Regions from separate parts of the Brevibacillus sp. AF8 genome, predicted to be linked through region 3. Evidence: riboswitches for the same ligand, from Rfam matches in the RefSeq annotation. Region 3 holds a riboswitch; each other region holds the start of a gene.
What was found. Region 3 has a riboswitch for cyclic di-GMP ahead of KB186_RS10565 (GNAT family N-acetyltransferase). Riboswitches for the same ligand answer to the same signal wherever they lie in the genome.
Positions count from the first base shown of each region.

Region 1: linked by a shared signal. The riboswitch ahead of KB186_RS24540 (DUF5317 domain-containing protein) and the one ahead of KB186_RS10565 (GNAT family N-acetyltransferase) in region 3 are both predicted to bind cyclic di-GMP.
Region 2: linked by a shared signal. The riboswitch ahead of yfmT (benzaldehyde dehydrogenase) and the one ahead of KB186_RS10565 (GNAT family N-acetyltransferase) in region 3 are both predicted to bind cyclic di-GMP.
Region 4: linked by a shared signal. The riboswitch ahead of ggt (gamma-glutamyltransferase) and the one ahead of KB186_RS10565 (GNAT family N-acetyltransferase) in region 3 are both predicted to bind cyclic di-GMP.

Region 1 covers NZ_JAGQDN010000025.1:31,493-35,707, forward strand. Annotated here, with positions in the region: gene KB186_RS24530 (histidine phosphatase family protein) at 1-394, shown strand, start outside; gene KB186_RS24535 (HD-GYP domain-containing protein) at 423-1,760, opposite strand; gene KB186_RS24540 (DUF5317 domain-containing protein) at 1,744-2,295, opposite strand; cyclic di-GMP riboswitch class II at 2,551-2,631, opposite strand; gene argF (ornithine carbamoyltransferase) at 2,727-3,698, opposite strand; gene carB (carbamoyl-phosphate synthase (glutamine-hydrolyzing) large subunit) at 3,643-4,215, opposite strand, start outside.
Region 2 covers NZ_JAGQDN010000023.1:27,712-31,926, forward strand. Annotated here, with positions in the region: gene KB186_RS23650 (methyl-accepting chemotaxis protein) at 1-711, opposite strand, end outside; gene yfmT (benzaldehyde dehydrogenase) at 742-2,199, opposite strand; cyclic di-GMP riboswitch class I at 2,285-2,370, opposite strand; gene KB186_RS23660 (methyl-accepting chemotaxis protein) at 2,546-3,481, opposite strand; gene KB186_RS23665 (hypothetical protein) at 3,506-4,215, opposite strand, start outside.
Region 3 covers NZ_JAGQDN010000006.1:15,889-20,103, reverse strand. Annotated here, with positions in the region: gene KB186_RS10580 (DNA alkylation repair protein) at 1-188, shown strand, start outside; gene KB186_RS10575 (Crp/Fnr family transcriptional regulator) at 188-865, shown strand; gene KB186_RS10570 (peroxiredoxin-like family protein) at 950-1,612, shown strand; cyclic di-GMP riboswitch class I at 1,794-1,877, shown strand; gene KB186_RS10565 (GNAT family N-acetyltransferase) at 2,067-2,621, shown strand; gene KB186_RS10560 (methyl-accepting chemotaxis protein) at 2,614-4,104, shown strand.
Region 4 covers NZ_JAGQDN010000010.1:51,452-55,666, forward strand. Annotated here, with positions in the region: gene ggt (gamma-glutamyltransferase) at 74-1,792, opposite strand; cyclic di-GMP riboswitch class I at 1,975-2,063, opposite strand; gene KB186_RS14815 (SET domain-containing protein) at 2,317-2,934, shown strand; gene KB186_RS14820 (glutamine--tRNA ligase/YqeY domain fusion protein) at 3,014-4,215, shown strand, end outside.

The DNA of each region.
Region 1 (4,215 bases), on a different contig from region 3:
TCATCGGGCGGTTGCCACCATCCAACCACTTGCACAGGAACGCGGAATCGTGATTGAAGAAGATACCCGTTTGGTCGAGCGCGTTCTTAGCGGAGTACCACGTGAGGATTGGTTCGAGCGACTGCGCGATACGTTCGATGATCTGACTCTTGAATTCGAAGGTGGCGAATCCAGTCTTACTGCTATAAATCGGGCAAATTCGTTGCTCACTGAGATTTTGGCAGACGAGCATAAAGATATTGTGCTTGTCAGCCACGGATGCCTGCTGGCCTTGCTCATGAAATCAATAGATGACCGCTTTGGCTTTCACGATTGGGAGAAATTAAGCAATCCAGATGTCTTCAAACTTACCTGCCATTTAGAATCCAGAGAGATCGTCCGCATATGGTCGTAAACGAATAAAAACAGTTACAAGGGGCAGCTCATCTGATTGCCTCCTGTAACTGTTTTTGTGGGATGGACTCTATTCCGATAATGCTCTGTAATTCTTCGCACGGCAGTCGCTGAACGATTCTGATAAAATGCTCCGCCAATATCGGATCAAATTGGGTACCAGAACCCCGTCTGATTTCTTGAAGCGCTTCCTCCACGGGCAATCCTTTTCGATAAGGCCTGTCCGCAACCATCGCATCGAAAGCATCAGAAATGGCTAAAATTCTCGCCATCAGCGGAATCTCATCCCCGGCTAAACCATCCGGATATCCCCTGCCATCTATACGCTCATGATGGGAGCGAATCGCAGGAAGCAATTCATTGAACATCCCTGCTTGCAAAATGATCTCGTAGCCAATGACCGTGTGCTGCTTGATCTTGTCATACTCTTCGGGAGTGAGCTTTCCTTTTTTATTAAGAATTTCGTCTTCGATACCGATTTTTCCAATGTCGTGCAGGATTCCCCCGATATAAACATCCTCCACTTTTCGTTCGGCCAAACCAATATCTCTCGCAATTTCTCTTCCCCAGTAAGCTACACGCTGAGAATGTCCACTTGTGTATCGATCTCGTGCGTCAATGGAAGCAGCCATCGTCGTTAAGAAGTTGTGATTGAATGATTTGACCTCTTCTACTTTTTGCTGAAGCCTTTGAAGATTGTCATAGTAATGATGAAATACGTAGCTGATCGTAATAAACGCAATCATCATAGGAATTAGTGTTAACGGACCATATAACTCTACTAATCGTGAACCTACCCCGGCAAGAATCAAAAGCAACAAGTAAGTCGAGGTAAAGCCTTTTGCCATCATCTTTACGGTTCGCGCCCAGGTCATTTGATGAAAATAGGAGATACCCAATCCACATAAAGTCAGGTTCACAAACCAATACACAACAGCCAAAAACAAATCGCTAATAATGGGAGAAACAGTTCCAAAGCCCTCGATCCAATCCTTCAAAAACGCTACTGTCCATATAGTCATTAACAATTGCCCAATGTTAATAATTGCTTTTAGCGGATTGAACCTTACCAGGAAAGCAATGATTAAAGATTCAATAACAGCAGCCCATACTCCGACCCAAACTCCGTACAACAAGATACCCGAAAAGATGACAGCATTGTTCACTGTTAAAATCGTATTAGATATACGCACGGGAGCAAAACAGGAAAAAATGGTCAGGAGGGTGTAGGTAGATATTACCCCCCAATGCTCACGAGCAGCCCATTCCGATGAAGATGTGTAAAAAATATAGATTGCTGCAATGACAAAGCCAACCTTGACAACAATCCCTTTTATCCAAACCGCAAAATCAGTTTTTTGTCGCATAACTTTTACCTTCGCGAAGTTGTAGTAATGAAATCGGTTTATTCATCAATCGCTGAACAAGTAAAAAGGCACCTAACATAATAAAAATATCGCCGATGCTAATAATCCGAGGAATGAAAGATGGCATGTAAATGACATCCGTCAAAAACGGAAAATTTGAACTTTCCGTCAATACACTATGCTTGAAATTCGTTCCGTTTATAACTGGCTCTAAATCATAAGGGAGCTTTGCTGCTTGAACTAAATCGATTGGCATTTTTCCATTGTTAGACCAAATTGCAATCGCATTCAGAAACCAGCCGATTAAAAAAATCCGCATATCTTCAAATTCTCGATTAAAAACGAGGAAGGCCAAAATAAACACATACGCGATCGATATGAAAATGCCACCGATCGTAGGGAAGAAGGCTGCACAAGCCTGCAGCAATATGGTAACGATAAGAAGTTTCTTTTGGTTGAACTTAGGTAATTCTTTGATTCTTCCCCCTCGCAGCAATGCTACGAGAAAAGATAGGGCAATTACATCCAATAGCATGTTGTTTCCTCCAAGCTTGAAGAAAAAACACCACTCAGCCAAGCGGTGTTTGTTTCTCCAATACGCTTATTTATCCAATATGGAAGTTTGCAGAAGTAGCTGCTACGATTGCTACCACCATCATAATTGCCGCGAACCATTTTTTCATTTTCTTTTCCCCCCTTTAGGCATAGTGGAGAAAGCTGGCTTCGCTACTGTCCGTGATGCAGAGGCCAAGCGACCAAGTACAGCCCCTGCTCCCCTTTCCTTTTCCATTACGAAAAAGGTTGGATTCGCTACTGGCTCCATACGGACCAAGCGACCAGATACAGTCCGTACTTCTTCGCTTCTTTCCTACCTTTATTTTACACATAAGTGACAAAATTCGGCAATCATAGATTCATAGTCTATTGGATTTAATTCCGGCTAGTTCTATTTAACTAGAACTATGTTCACACCAGCGCCGCCAAAATCGCCTTTTGTGCGTGCAATCTATTTTCAGCCTGATCAAAAATGACAGAGCGCGATCCTTCGATAACCCCGGTCGTCACTTCCTCCCCACGATGTGCAGGCAAGCAGTGCAAGAAGAGATAATCACGATCTGCCGCTGCTACCAATTTTTCATTCACTTGATAGTCGGCAAATGCTTTCAATCGTACCTCATTTTCTTCTTCAAAACCCATACTAGTCCAAACGTCCGTGTATACAGCATCTGCCCCCATGACAGCCTCTATCGGATCGGTGGTCACCATCATTTTTCCACCGCTTTGTTTCGCGTACCCCGTAGCTTTTGCGACAATGGTTGCATCCATTTCGTAGCCTACCGGAGTTGCTACCCGCACATCCAGACCTAGCAGAGCTGCGCCCAGCACCAGTGAATTCGCCACGTTGTTTCCGTCTCCTACATAAGCGAGCTTGACTCCTTTCAGCTTGCCTTTATGCTCCCAGATCGTCAGCAGATCAGCCAAAGCCTGACAAGGATGGTACAGATCGGTCAAGCCATTGATAATAGGAATCGACGCGTGCTCGGCAAGCTCTTCTACATAGGAGTGGGAAAAGGTGCGAATCATGATGGCATCCACGTACCGAGAGAGAACTTTTGCTGTGTCGCTGATCGGCTCCCCACGTCCGAGCTGGAGCTCTTTTCCGCTCATGAACATTCCCAAGCCGCCCAACTGATGCATCCCTACTTCAAAGGAGACGCGGGTGCGGGTTGAAGCCTTGTCAAAGATCATCCCCAACGTCTTGCCTTGCAAAGGCTGGAATGGCTGTCCCAGCTTTTGCAATTGCTTGACGTGAGCAGACAGATGGAGCAGCTCCATCAATTCTTCTCCATTGAATTCATCGACGCGCAAGAAATCTTTTCCTTTATGCTTTTGTAACGGCAAGTTTTGAAAGTGTTCCAATATCTTCACTGGCTGCATGCGAGCCACCTCTTTTCTTCATAATAGACTTCACGTATAACTCGAACGTATCGACAGCGGAGAACAATGGCACACCTTGTTGTACCATCCGGCTTCGCAGAGCAAATCCGGTCCGGCCATGACGATTGCCTTTCGTCGCAGTAACGAGTGCAAAGGCCGCTTGTTCCTCTTGCAACAGATCGATCCACGCTGCTTCATCTGCAACGATATGCTTCACGACAATTCCTTCGTTTTTCAGCCACTCGGCCGTTCCCGGAGTCGCCGCCAGATTGGCACCGTCAGCTTGTATTTGTCCGATTGACTCTCTCACGCCGCCCTGCTTATCTCCATCTGCCAAAGAAATCATGACCAACTGACCTTTTTGCCAGTCGCCGTACAAATTGTCTTTGAAAGCAAAGGCTTTGCCTGCAGCCTCTTCAAAAGAATGACCCAAGCCGAGAACTTCGCCCGTCGATTTCATCTCTGGACCTAGTACCGGGTCTACGCCGTTCAACTTGATCGTGGAGAAAACTGGCGC
Region 2 (4,215 bases), on a different contig from region 3:
CGTGGTTTGCTTGATTTTGTCTGCATTCGCCCTGGAATCAGTCGCCATATTGCGAACCTCATTCGCAACGACAGCGAACCCACGCCCTGCATCTCCTACTCGCGCAGCCTCAATGCTCGCATTTAGTCCCAAAATGTTACTTTGATCAGCGATTTTTTTCACAGCGAGTGTAATTTGCTCGATCTCGGTCGTACTTTGGCTGACATCATTGGCTTGCTCTGAGATCGCCTTCATTTGCTCGTTCAAATTCCCGATCTGCACGGCCATCTCGTGTGTGGTGGCACTCACCTGCTCGACGACACTCGAGAGATTTGCAGCGATTTCATACAGCTCATTGGCTCGCTCCATACTCGAACCAATGCCGACACCGCCAATGACTTTTCCCGTGTGATCATGCAGGGGAATCGCCCGTGCGACGAGAGGGAAACCAAACAATTCCTTGGGGACCATCATCGCCTGCTTGGTGTTTTTTCGAATCGCGTTGGTGATCACATCTCCTTCCTGGAGTGGATCACCAGGCTTGACTTGCAGTGCAAATGTTTGGGCAGGTACATTGCACAATAGCTTTTCCGTGTCGTAGACCCCAATGGTAATGTCATCGGAGAGCAAATCATTTAAATAGGGGGCAACCTTGATGAAAGCCTCAAGCAGTTCTGCGTTTTTCCCCTTTTCGGAAGCTTCTGTTTCGTTCCATTCTTCGTATCCGTTCATGACCCTCTTCACCTCTATATTTTGCTGGCATTAGTACGGAAATTGACGCTTCTTGTGCTGAACCGAAATCCATTTCAGCGTAGTAAACTCTTCTAAGCTCCATTGACCATTCAATCGTCCCAACCCGGAGTGCTTTTCACCGCCGAACGCCACGATTGGCTCGTCATTGATCGTTCCATCGTTGATGTGAATCATGCCGGTCTCAATGCGCTTGGCCATCTCGGCACCTCTCTCCAGATCGCCGGTGTGAATTGCCCCGGACAACCCAAATGGTGTCTCGTTCGCCATGCGAATCGCTTCTTCCTCGGAAGCAAACGACATGATGCAAACAGCCGGACCAAACAGCTCTTTGGATGCAATCGACATGTCTGTGGTCACTCCTGTCAAAACAATCGGCTCGACCACGTTTCCTTTTACTTCCCCTTTCAGTGCAGGAACGGCTCCTTCGCGTATCGCCTCATCGATCGTTGCCATCAGATTGGCGACTTGCCGTTGATTGATGAGTGGACCGATTACCGTGTCAGGATCATTCGGGTCGCCTACCTTGAGTCCAGATACTTTTTCCACGTACAAATCGAGGAATTTATCGTATACATCTTGGTGAACCAGAACCCGGTTAGCTGACATGCAAATCTGACCTTGGTGGGTAAAACGGCTGAATACTGCTGCATTGACGGCATACTGGAGATCCGCATCCTCCAAAACGATCAGCGCACTATTGCCGCCCAGCTCCAAAATCGCCTTTTTGAAATGCTTCGCTGCCACCTGCGCGATATGGCTCCCAACTTGGCTAGACCCTGTAAACGAAAGGATGCGCGGAATCGGGTGGGAGACAAAACCATCGCCAATTTCAGCGATATCCGTCACTACGACGTTAACCAAGCCTTTGGGCAGACCTACTTCTTCAAAAATTTTCGCGATGAGAGTCCCACCCGTGATTGGCGTGTGCTCATGCGGTTTGAGGACGACACCGTTGCCCGCGCCAAGAGCTGGAGCCACAGACTTCATCGACAGATAGAAGGGGAAGTTGAACGGACTGATGACGCCGACAACTCCTGCGGGAATCCGATACAAGCGGTTTTCTTTTCCGTCTACGGGAGAAGGCAGAATTTTTCCTTCCATCCGCACTGGGAAGGTAGCCGCCTCGCGAATAATATCCTTCACAAGCCCGATCTCAAAAAACGCCTTCAATCGGGTTCCGCCCAATTCACGAATGATGATATGAATGATTTCTTCTTCATGCTCTTCGATATAGTGAACAGCACGCTCCAACATTCGGGATTTGGTATAAGCATTCACTTCGTCCCACTCTTTTTTCGCGTGGGCTGCCGCCTTGTAAGCCGCGTCGATATCCTCCAGATTTGCCATTTTGAATTCTGCGATGACTTCCCCATTGTAAGGGTTGATATCTTGCAATGTCTTCGCGCCCAGCCCGTCGCGCCACTCCCCATTGATGTACTGCTTGTCCAATGTTTGCAGGATTGACATGCTACAACCTCTCCCTTTTGTAAAGGTAATTGGCCCCTTTCGCATGAAAGGAGCCCTAAAACTAAAACAGTAAAATACACTGCTCGTTGGCAACCCGGCTGCCATCGTAACGTGTACATTAGGCCCGTGGCTTTGCGTCCCCACTTTTCAATGGGTTTGCCCATTCATAGCGAATGCCGATATGATGTTGTCGAAAAAAGGAAAGATATGGAGAATGATACTTTGATTATAGTACTCTATTCCTAATAGTCAAACGAAAACATGTAAATATTTCGTGAAAGGAAGTAACAAATATCAAAAAGCCCGCATCGCTTGGATACGGACTCCTGGTTCTTCTTCCTTATGCTCACAATAACGATTTGACATTCTTTACGCTCGTCGCGAGCATTTGCTCCGTCGCGTTGGCGTCCCTTATGTGCTTGGTCAAGCCTTCATTCAGCTCGTCCAGCAAACCCTTTGCATCACTTACCTGCTGGGACACATCATCAGCAAATCGCTTTTGATGCGCGATGATTTCCATCACACCCGACACTTCGACGTTCAGTACCTGGAAAGCGTTCACGATCTGATCTGTCTTCTGTGCAGCATCCTTGCTGATAGAAAGTCCATTTTTGATTGCACTGCTGCTTTTTTCACTGTTAGACAATGCTTCTTTTGTTTCTTCCTGAATCTTGCCAATCAATTCTGCAATCGTCTTGGTCGAGTTCGCTGTCATCTCGGCCAGCTTCCGTACCTCATCCGCTACGACGGCGAAGCCTCGGCCTTGTTCACCTGCACGTGCCGCTTCTATCGCTGCATTCAGGGCGAGAAGGTTGGTCTGATTCGCAATGTCGCTGATCACCTTGACGATGCTCGTAATTTCCGAAGAGCTCTCTTCCAAGCGGCTCATGGACTTGGACGTATGGACCGATTCTTTGTCGAGCAGGCTCATGACCTGCACAACGTCCGTCATCGCCTTCTTGCCTTCATCTGCACACGCTACCGATTGTTTACAGATGTCTGTCAGGCGCTCTCCTCGAACCGACAACTGGCTCGCAGATTCATCATCCCGCTCGTTAATGGCCTGGATATTATCTACGACACGCTTCATCCTTGTCACCAGTCGCACCATTTGATCGGATTCGGCGTTTATCGCCTGGTTTGAACTGAGGATCGCACCCATCTGTTCGTAAAGATCGCGAAGCTCATGTTTCCAAGCGTCTTGCTGTCCTGTCATTGTGGTTGTGGCTGTCGTCGCTGCTGTCTCTTTTTCTGCCAGGCCTTTGTCTTTTTTCCAAAACATCCGCTTCCCTCTCCTCTGTACCCATCAATTGTCACCTCGGCGGCTATATACGCGGGACTCGATTATTCCCGGATGTTGTTTCGCCAAGCTCAGCAAGTTTTCCAAGAAATAATAGTGACCCTCCAAGAGCTCCACGTCTTTACGCTCAAAATGCTTCGCCTGCAAATACTGCTGCATTTCCAAAGCATAGCGCTCCAGTTTATCGTGAAAATCGTTGGCACGAAGCATTTGCTCCACTTCTGGATATTCCGTTTTCAGGCGACTTAGCTCGCTGTATACACGCCCACCCTCCAGAATCATCTGGTAGGCCGTACGCTCAAGCGTAGCTGTCGTAGCTGCCTCCTGCTCCTCACGCTCCTCGCGCAAAGCTGCCAAGTACGTGATAAAATGGTAGACAGTTAAAAACAATGGTCCTAAAAATAGAATGATCCCTGCCTTGTACACATGCTGATTGGACAAATTGCTGATGAGCAGGAACAAGTGAAACAAGATCGCACCCAACCATACATAGATGATGATTTGGTGATTGATCTTCCCTGCCTTTTGGTGGCGTGAAAAGGCAAAGGTAAGTCCGAGCAGATAAAAGGCAAGCAATGTAAAGCTGGCAGAAAACAAAGCCATCTCCATATCGATCAGCCAATCTGCGTCGGCGGGTATTTCGATAAAGAATTCAAAAGCGAGCACCAGCAGTGAGAACAGCAACCCCATGATCCAAAACCGGCTTACTTCCGAGT
Region 3 (4,215 bases):
AGTCAGATCCAGCCAAATATGTTCAAGATTCTGTAGGGAATTGGTTGAACGATGCGAGTAAATCACAACCAGACTGGGTGACACAACTTTGTGACGAGTGGCTAAAAACCTCTGATACAAAGGAAACAAAAAGAATTATCACCAAAGCGAAAAGAACGATCCTGAAAAGTCGCACTGAACAGAAATGATGAACCGAATCACACATTTATCCCAATTTTATTTGTTGAATTCATTATCCGAGGATAGTTTGCGCTTAATTGATCAATTAACCTCTCTAACCCCTTTCCCCAAAAATACGTGCATTCAAACACCAGAAACTTTTTCAGAAGGCTTCTACTTCATCAAACAGGGAAAGGTACGCTTATATAAAGTAAATCGGGATGGTCGGCAGTTCACATTCGATATCCTCGGGGAAGGCAATGTGTTTGGAGAAGTGGATCTCCTCTCATTAGGTACAAGGGAGATGTATATAGAAGCCATCGAAGACTGCCTCATTTGTAAAATGAGCAAAGCAAAATTTGAAAGCTACATCATCGAACATCCGCAACTGATGATGAAGATCATGAAGGTCATTAGCGATAGAATGGTTTCGATCAGCCAAGCAGCCGAAAATCTTGCCCTTCTCCCTTTACAAGATCGCATTATTTCCACGTTGGTAAAGCTTGCCGATCAATTTGGCAATCCTAACAGTTCGGCGTTTCAACAAATTGACTTACCTCTTTCCCATCAAGAAATCGCCAATTTTGTTGGGGCATCCAGGGAAGCTGTGACGGTAGCATTACGTGCTTTAGCAAGAGAAGAACTGATTCAAACAGGCTTTAAATCTATTTCTATTCAGCGGGACAGGATTTTGAAGAAAATGTAATCCAGTTTACATCTTTCGCTCAAAAAGAAAGATATCGTAAAGCCATGGCTTCTACTATTCTTTCGAAAAAGAGGGGAACGACATATGGATAAACCACATTTTCAGAGCCTGCGCGAAGAGCTAGATTTTACAACCATTCAAATAGCAGACTTCCTCACCCGTGAAGTAACAGATGCATTTACAAGATCAATCGAGGAGCTGCGGACCTCTGAACTGGCAAAGGGCTTGCCGATTGGTTCGATTGCGCCTGATTTCACGTTGAACGATCACACTGGCAAGAGCATTACCTTGTCGGAAGAAATCATAAAAGGTCCTGTCGTCCTCACATTTTTCCGTGGATCATGGTGCCCCTACTGCAATTTGGAGATGCAAGCGTACCAAAAACAGCTCGATACGATAACCTCTCTGGGTGCTCAATTGTTTGCCATTAGTCCACAATCTCCTGCACACTCTCTTACTATGCAAGAGAACAATCGTCTGAGCTTCCCCGTGTTATGCGATACCAATAATCAGGTAGCAGAAAAATATAGACTCATATTCAGACTGCCTGAGTATTTCCATGATACCTACCGATCATTGGATATCGATCTCAATCATTTTAATAGCGACGATTCCTGGACACTCCCCATACCGGCTACTTATATCCTCGATGAACAGGGCGTAATCCGGTCAGTATTCTTAGATCCTGACTACAAAAAGCGAATGGAGCCTACTGAAGTTATAGACATTCTGCGCACCCTAACTTAACCCCTACTCCCTATTTAATGAAGAACCAGTTGATACGGCAACTGGTTTTTTCGTACGTTCATATATTATGAACAATCAGTTACTTCTTCCTACCAAAACTTGACAAAGCTAATACAAATGGCTTATATTTTGCATGATTATGTCTAGCAAAATTCGACACAGTTTTACAATTTTTGCTAAAAAATGAAAAAGGCAAAGTCATCGAAAGGTGGCGACGCAAAACCACGGGTCTACAGTCTTTGACCATGATAGCCGGGTTGCCATCATCTTGAGACTATTTTTCGATGTTGGTAGCTTCGGTTGTTCCATTTCGATGGAACGGCCTTTTTTTGTGTTTCGTTTTTTGAAAGGAGGATGAAAGCACTTTCATTTTTGTAACAGATGGAAAAACATAACTTTTGAGACGTCAAACATACACAACACGGTAATCAGAAAATGATGGAGTGGAGAAGTTATGTACAAACAAGTAGAAACCGTACAAGAGTTAGCCAAATTTCATGAAATCAAAGAAACAGTATGGACAAGCATGGGCTTCGAGATGGAGTACGCGAAAGAAGGCTCGGCTCAGTTCCTCTTAATCGCCGAAGATGGTGAAGCAGGTGGAACATTTGAAATGACGCCCTTTTCCAAATCAAGTGCTTATATGAAATCACTTTTTCAGGATGTTGTTACAGAAGATATGAAAGTAATGGAGGTAGACAGTCTCGCTGTTCTGCCGAAATACCGCGGACAACTGGGGCAAAAAGGAATTTGCCTGATGATAGATTACGCTGAAAAGCATGGTTATACCCACGCAATCGGGGTAGCAGATCCGACCTTTTTTAAATTTATTAACACGAAGTATCAAGTAAAAGCAACTCAGACCAAAGATATCGTCTTTTACAAAGGGGCCGATGCGATTCCGACCCTTTTCCATCTAAAAGATGTCTATGACAATAAGCACGATCCGAAATATTCCTGGTACAATACGTCGTCATCCAACCAAGTAAAAGTCGAGGTAGGTGGGTAACATGGATAACATGGATAAAATTGATTTATTGAGAAGAAGAAACAATTGGGTCGTAATCGTATTCGCAAGTATTATTACGGTTGTTCAGGTCTTAAACCTCTTTCTAGGCGTTTCGTACACATTCGTTTTCACAATTCTGGGTATTTTGTATGGCGTACTGGCACCTTTTGCTTACATCTCTAATCGCCCGAGCTTCCGTGAAAAAGCAGCGCCCTTCATGAAGTTCTTTAACTTCGCCGTAATCGGGATCTTCATGTTCATCGTAGTCGGACTGGACCCGCATATGATCAATATCATGACCATTATGTTCTTCGTAGCAGTTATGGGGATTTATCAAGACCGACTCATCAATATTTTGACGATTGTATCGACATTGGGCATTGTCTCTTACTACTTCCTGACACAAAGAGAAACGATTTTCCATTCGACAAGCAATCTCGATCTGATGTACTTCCTGCTCACCTTCTGCTTTGTCTCTGTCACGAGCATGATGCATGCTGTATTCAATAACAAACTCCAAGAGGAAAGTGAGCAACAGAAGCAAGAAGCGATTGCCTCGAAGGAATCGTTGCAACGTGTTCTGGATAAGATCAATGAATCACTCACCTCTATGCAAGACTATCAAGAGAATTTGAACAAGGTAACGGACGGTGTCAATGTTCGCGCTGTCGAAACCGTCGCTTCCCTGCAAGACATCATGGAGTCCTTTACTGTCCAGACCAGCAATACAGACGAGCTGCGTCGGGAAATGAGCTCGACGAATTTGCAAGTTGAGGACATGACCCGCTCTGTTACAGAGATGCATGAGTACGTAGAATCGACCAAGGAAGCCACTAGCGAGAGTGGAAAACGCATTGGCAACATCGGTAATGACTTTGAACGATTCATCAAGGACATCCAAGGTACGAACCAGCTAATCCAAGAGCTCAATAAAGAAACCGAATCGATTGGAAAAATCATCCAAACCATTTCCGAGATTTCTGCACAAACCAATCTGTTGGCACTCAATGCCACGATTGAAGCGTCTCGCGCAGGCGAACACGGCCGAGGATTTGCTGTCGTCGCAGATGAAGTACGCAAGCTGGCAGAGTCCTCCAAGCTATCGTCCGAGTCGATCTCGAGCCTGCTCATGACCATCCGCGAAAAAATGAAACTCGTATCGGATATGATTTCCGAGTCGCAGACTTCTTTTGAGAAAAATAGCGAGGGCATTCTCGAAGTACAAGAAATGTTCACCAATGTAGACAACTACATGCAAAACTTCGCAGATAAAACGAAAAACCTGCAAGAGTTCATCGTCCATGTTCACAGCATGATTCAGGAAGTCGGCGCAAAAGTAGAAGTCAACGCAGATATTACCGACAAGAACAAAGAGAGCCTGGAAGAAGTGCTTGTGCTCGTTTCTGAGCAAAAAGACGAAGTCGTTAAGGTTTCTGGCGGCTTTGAGAAAATTGAACAGCAGATGCGTGGTCTCCATATGTAATCTTCCTGCAACCGCCTTTCACTGGCGGTTGTTTTCTTTTCTCATTTTGTAACCGAACAGGCATATAATAGAAATATTCTGATATTTTCACTTTGAAAGGAGGCACATCAT
Region 4 (4,215 bases), on a different contig from region 3:
TCCACTCCTAATCCGTGAATGCAAAATAGAAACAGGTAGACTGCTGAGATTTACTCAGCAGTCTGACAAAATATTAATAGCCCATTGCAGCGCCTTCACCGCGAGGGTCAGCACCGCCAAATTTTACATTGGTTTGCGGGTCAATCAGGATTGCGCCGGACTGTCCCATCGCGTCGGTATAAGCTGCTTCCAGCTTTTCGACTGGATGCCCACGTTTAATGAGCTCGTCCAGGACTTCTTGAGGGATGCGGCTTTCCACCTTGAGATTGTTGGAAGCAGATCCCCAGTTGCGTCCATGCAGCCATCTTGGCGCTTCAATTGCGTCTTGCACGCTGAAACCAAAGTCGACAATACGTGTGACGAGAGCGGCTTGCGTTTGCGGCTGTCCTTCTCCCCCTTGTGTTCCGTAAAGGAGATAAGGCTTGTCCCCTTTGAAGAGCATCGCTGGGTTAATTGTGTGGAAGGTGCGTTTGCCTGGTTCCAAGTGATTGATGTGTTTGGAATCCAAAGAGAAATAACTTCCGCGGTTTTGCAAAAGGACACCCGTATCTTTCGCTACGATGCCGGAACCCCAGTCAAAATAGTGACTCTGAATGATGGACACGGCATTTCCATCTTTGTCGACGATCCCGAACCAGGTTGTATCGCCTTTTGGATCAAGCGGTTCTACGGATTTGGCTGCTTGCTTCATATCAATACGCGCAGCTAAATCTTTCCCGTGCTGCTTGGACAACAGCTCATCTACAGGGATATCCGCAAAGGCTGGGTCAGTCAGCCATTTGTCGCGGTCAGCAAAAGCCTGTTTGGTAGCTTCCACAATCGTGTGATAGTAATCGGGTGTTCCTTCACCCATGCTCTTGAGGTCAAAGTTATTCAAAACATTAAGAATGGAGAGTGATGCCATGCCTTGGGAGTTAGGCGGAACGTTGTATGCTTTGTATCCGCGGTAGTCTACCGTAATAGGATCTGCCCAAGTGGAGGTATGCTTTTCAAAATCTTTCAACGTGAGCAATCCGCCGTTGGCTTGCATGTCTGCTACGATTTTTTTAGCAACTTCTCCTTTATAAAAACCGTCAGCGCCTTTTTTTGCAATGATTCGCAAAGTATTGGCAAGGTCCTTTTGTTTGAGAATTTCGCCTGCTGCATAAGGATCGCCGTTGGGCTTCAGGAATGTTTTACGGAATCCATCAAAACGTTGAAGATTCTTCAAGTCATTGTCAGTTGGATCTGTCGCGTATTTTGTCCAATACACTTGGTTGGGGGAGACTGGATATCCGTTCTCAGCGTATCCAATGGCAGGCTCCAGCAGTCTGTTCCATTGAAGCTTGCTGTTGCCCATTTTTTTATGGGCGTAGTTGTACGCCTCCCACCAGCCGGAGACAACTCCAGGGACAGTGTTTGCCGATTCATAACCGCGGGACGGGATTTTTTCGTAGCCTTTGCCTTTGTAATAGTCGATGGTTGCCTTTTCGCCTGCACGACCACTGCCGTTCAGTGCCTTCAGCTCTTTTGTTTTGGCATTGTAGATGAGCCAGAAGTTATCTCCGCCAATGGTTGTGTAATGAGGGTAGACAACAGCTAAGGTGGAAGCGGCTGTAATAGCGGCATCTACTGCATTTCCACCGTCTTCCAATGTCTTCAGGGCCGCAGCCGTAGCCAGATAGTGAGGAGTCGTCACCATTGCGTTCGGTGACATCGATGTTGGACGGTTAGCAGCTTGTGCCCCAGAGAATGTTGATAGCCCGATGACAGCAGTCAGCGCGACGGTCGAGAGTTTCTTCAAGAATGACATTCCTATGAAACCTCCTTCATGATGAATAGATTAACGATTTCATTAAACCGGCTATCCGCTGTTGCCTCACCTCCTTTAAAAGTTAAAAATACACAAACATACAAAAATAGACAAAAATAGACATTGTACGCGCAAAAAAAGACCAATGATATAGGATCATTGGTCTCGTCCTACATCAATACTTCGGTAGCTGGCAAGCGTGTCCGCTGTTGCGGAGGTAGCCCCTGTAGCTTTGCGTCGCCGGATTTCCCCGGGTATGCCGTTTCGATATCAATGGGTGAAACATAAAATGACATGACACAAATAGTGATTCGATCGTTGTGGGAAAATGTTCCTAAAAGTCCGTTTGCCAATAATATAGACTATTTACCATTTGTGGTAAATAAGAAAAAATATTTTAATCCAGAAAAATAGTCAGGAATGCTATAGGAAAGGTTGTTTTTCGCATACATTCACACACCTCCTGGGGCAGAACTGCTTATGATGATAAAAAGGCACATTCGCCAAGGAGTGAAACAAAGACCATGATGCATCCCGATACAGAATTGCGCTATATCAACGATGAGATCGGGTACGGTGTGTTTGCGACAAGGTTTATCCCAAAAGGAACGATTGTATGGGCACAGGATGATTTGGATCAGGTATTGGACCCTGCATTTGTGGAAAGACTTGACTCATTACGAAAACAGGACGTACAAAAATATTCGTTTAAGAACCAGTTCGGAAAGTACATTCTTTGCTGGGATAAGGCAAGGTACGTGAACCACAGCTTTCATGCGAATTGTGTGCCGACCATGTATGATATAGAATTGGCAGCACGGGATATTTTACCGGGCGAAGAGCTGACCGATGATTACGGAACGTTAAATTTGGATGAACCTTTTGATTGTTTGCCCGAGTCTGACACGGAACGCTCCCGCGTAATGCCTGATGATTTGCTTCGGTATTACCCGCAGTGGGATCGGATTGCAGCGGAAGCATTCCAACGTTTCAATCATGTTGAACAGCCTTTGCAACATCTGATTTCCCCGAAGCATCTCGAAACGATTCGTGGAATCACAGAGCAGCGCTTAGCCATTGATTCTGTCGTTCACCTGTATTGCAGGTCACAATGGCAAACGAGGCAGCAATGGGAGACGTGAGCGGGTCGGTCAACGACCCGATTTTGTTGAACTCTGGGTAGAGAATCAGTATTATGGAATGTAAAGGTGAAGTGAAAGGTTGATTTCATTGGAAAACAAGGTAGCGGCATCCAATTTTATCCGCAATATCATGATTGATGACTTGCAAGAGGGCAAAGTAAAGGAAATCATTACCCGCTTTCCCCCAGAACCGAACGGGTATCTCCATATTGGACATGCAAAAGCGATCTGCCTCAACTTTGAGTTGGCTCGAGAATTCTCCGGCAAGGCCAACCTGCGTTTTGACGATACGAACCCGGTGAAGGAAGACATCGAATACGTAGAGGCCATCAAAAGGGACGTTCAATGGCTTGGCTTCGAATGGGACGGGTTGTTTTTTGCATCTGATTACTTTGAAGAGATGTACAACCGTGCGGTGCTGTTGATTAAAAAAGGTCTGGCTTACGTAGACGATCTTTCTCCAGAAGATATGCGGAAAATGCGCGGAACATGGACAGAGCCAGGCACAGATAGTCCGTTCCGCAGCCGGTCAGTGGAGGAAAACCTGGATCTGTTTGCACGTATGCGCCAAGGGGAATTCAAGGACGGAGAAAAGGTGCTGCGTGCGAAAATCGACATGGCTTCTCAAAACTTCAACATGCGTGATCCGGTTCTGTATCGGATCTCCCATGCAACGCATCACAACACAGGCGACAAATGGTGCATCTACCCGATGTACGACTTCGCTCATCCGTTGGAGGATGCCATTGAGGGCGTGACACATTCTCTGTGCTCACTGGAATTCGAAGATCATCGCCCGTTGTACGATTGGGTAGTCCGCGAGTGCGAAATGGAGAATGTGCCTCACCAGTACGAATTTGCTCGCTTGAACCTGACGAACACCGTTATGAGTAAACGCAAGCTGAAACAGCTTGTCGATGAGAATGTAGTAGACGGCTGGGATGACCCGCGCATGCCAACCATCGCAGGCTTCCGTCGTCGCGGCTATACACCGGAAGCAATTCGTACATTCGCCCGTGAAGTAGGGGTAGCGCGCGCGAACAGCACCGTTGACGAGAAAATGCTGGAGTACTTCATCCGCGAGGATTTGAAACTGAAGGCACCACGTACGATGGCTGTATTGAATCCATTGAAGGTCGTCATCACGAACTATCCGGAAGGACAAGTCGAGATGCTCGAAGCGGAGATCAATCCAGAGAACCCAGAGATGGGCAATCGTCAAATTCCGTTCTCCCGCGAAATCTACATTGAGCAGGACGATTTCATGGAAAACCCGCCGAG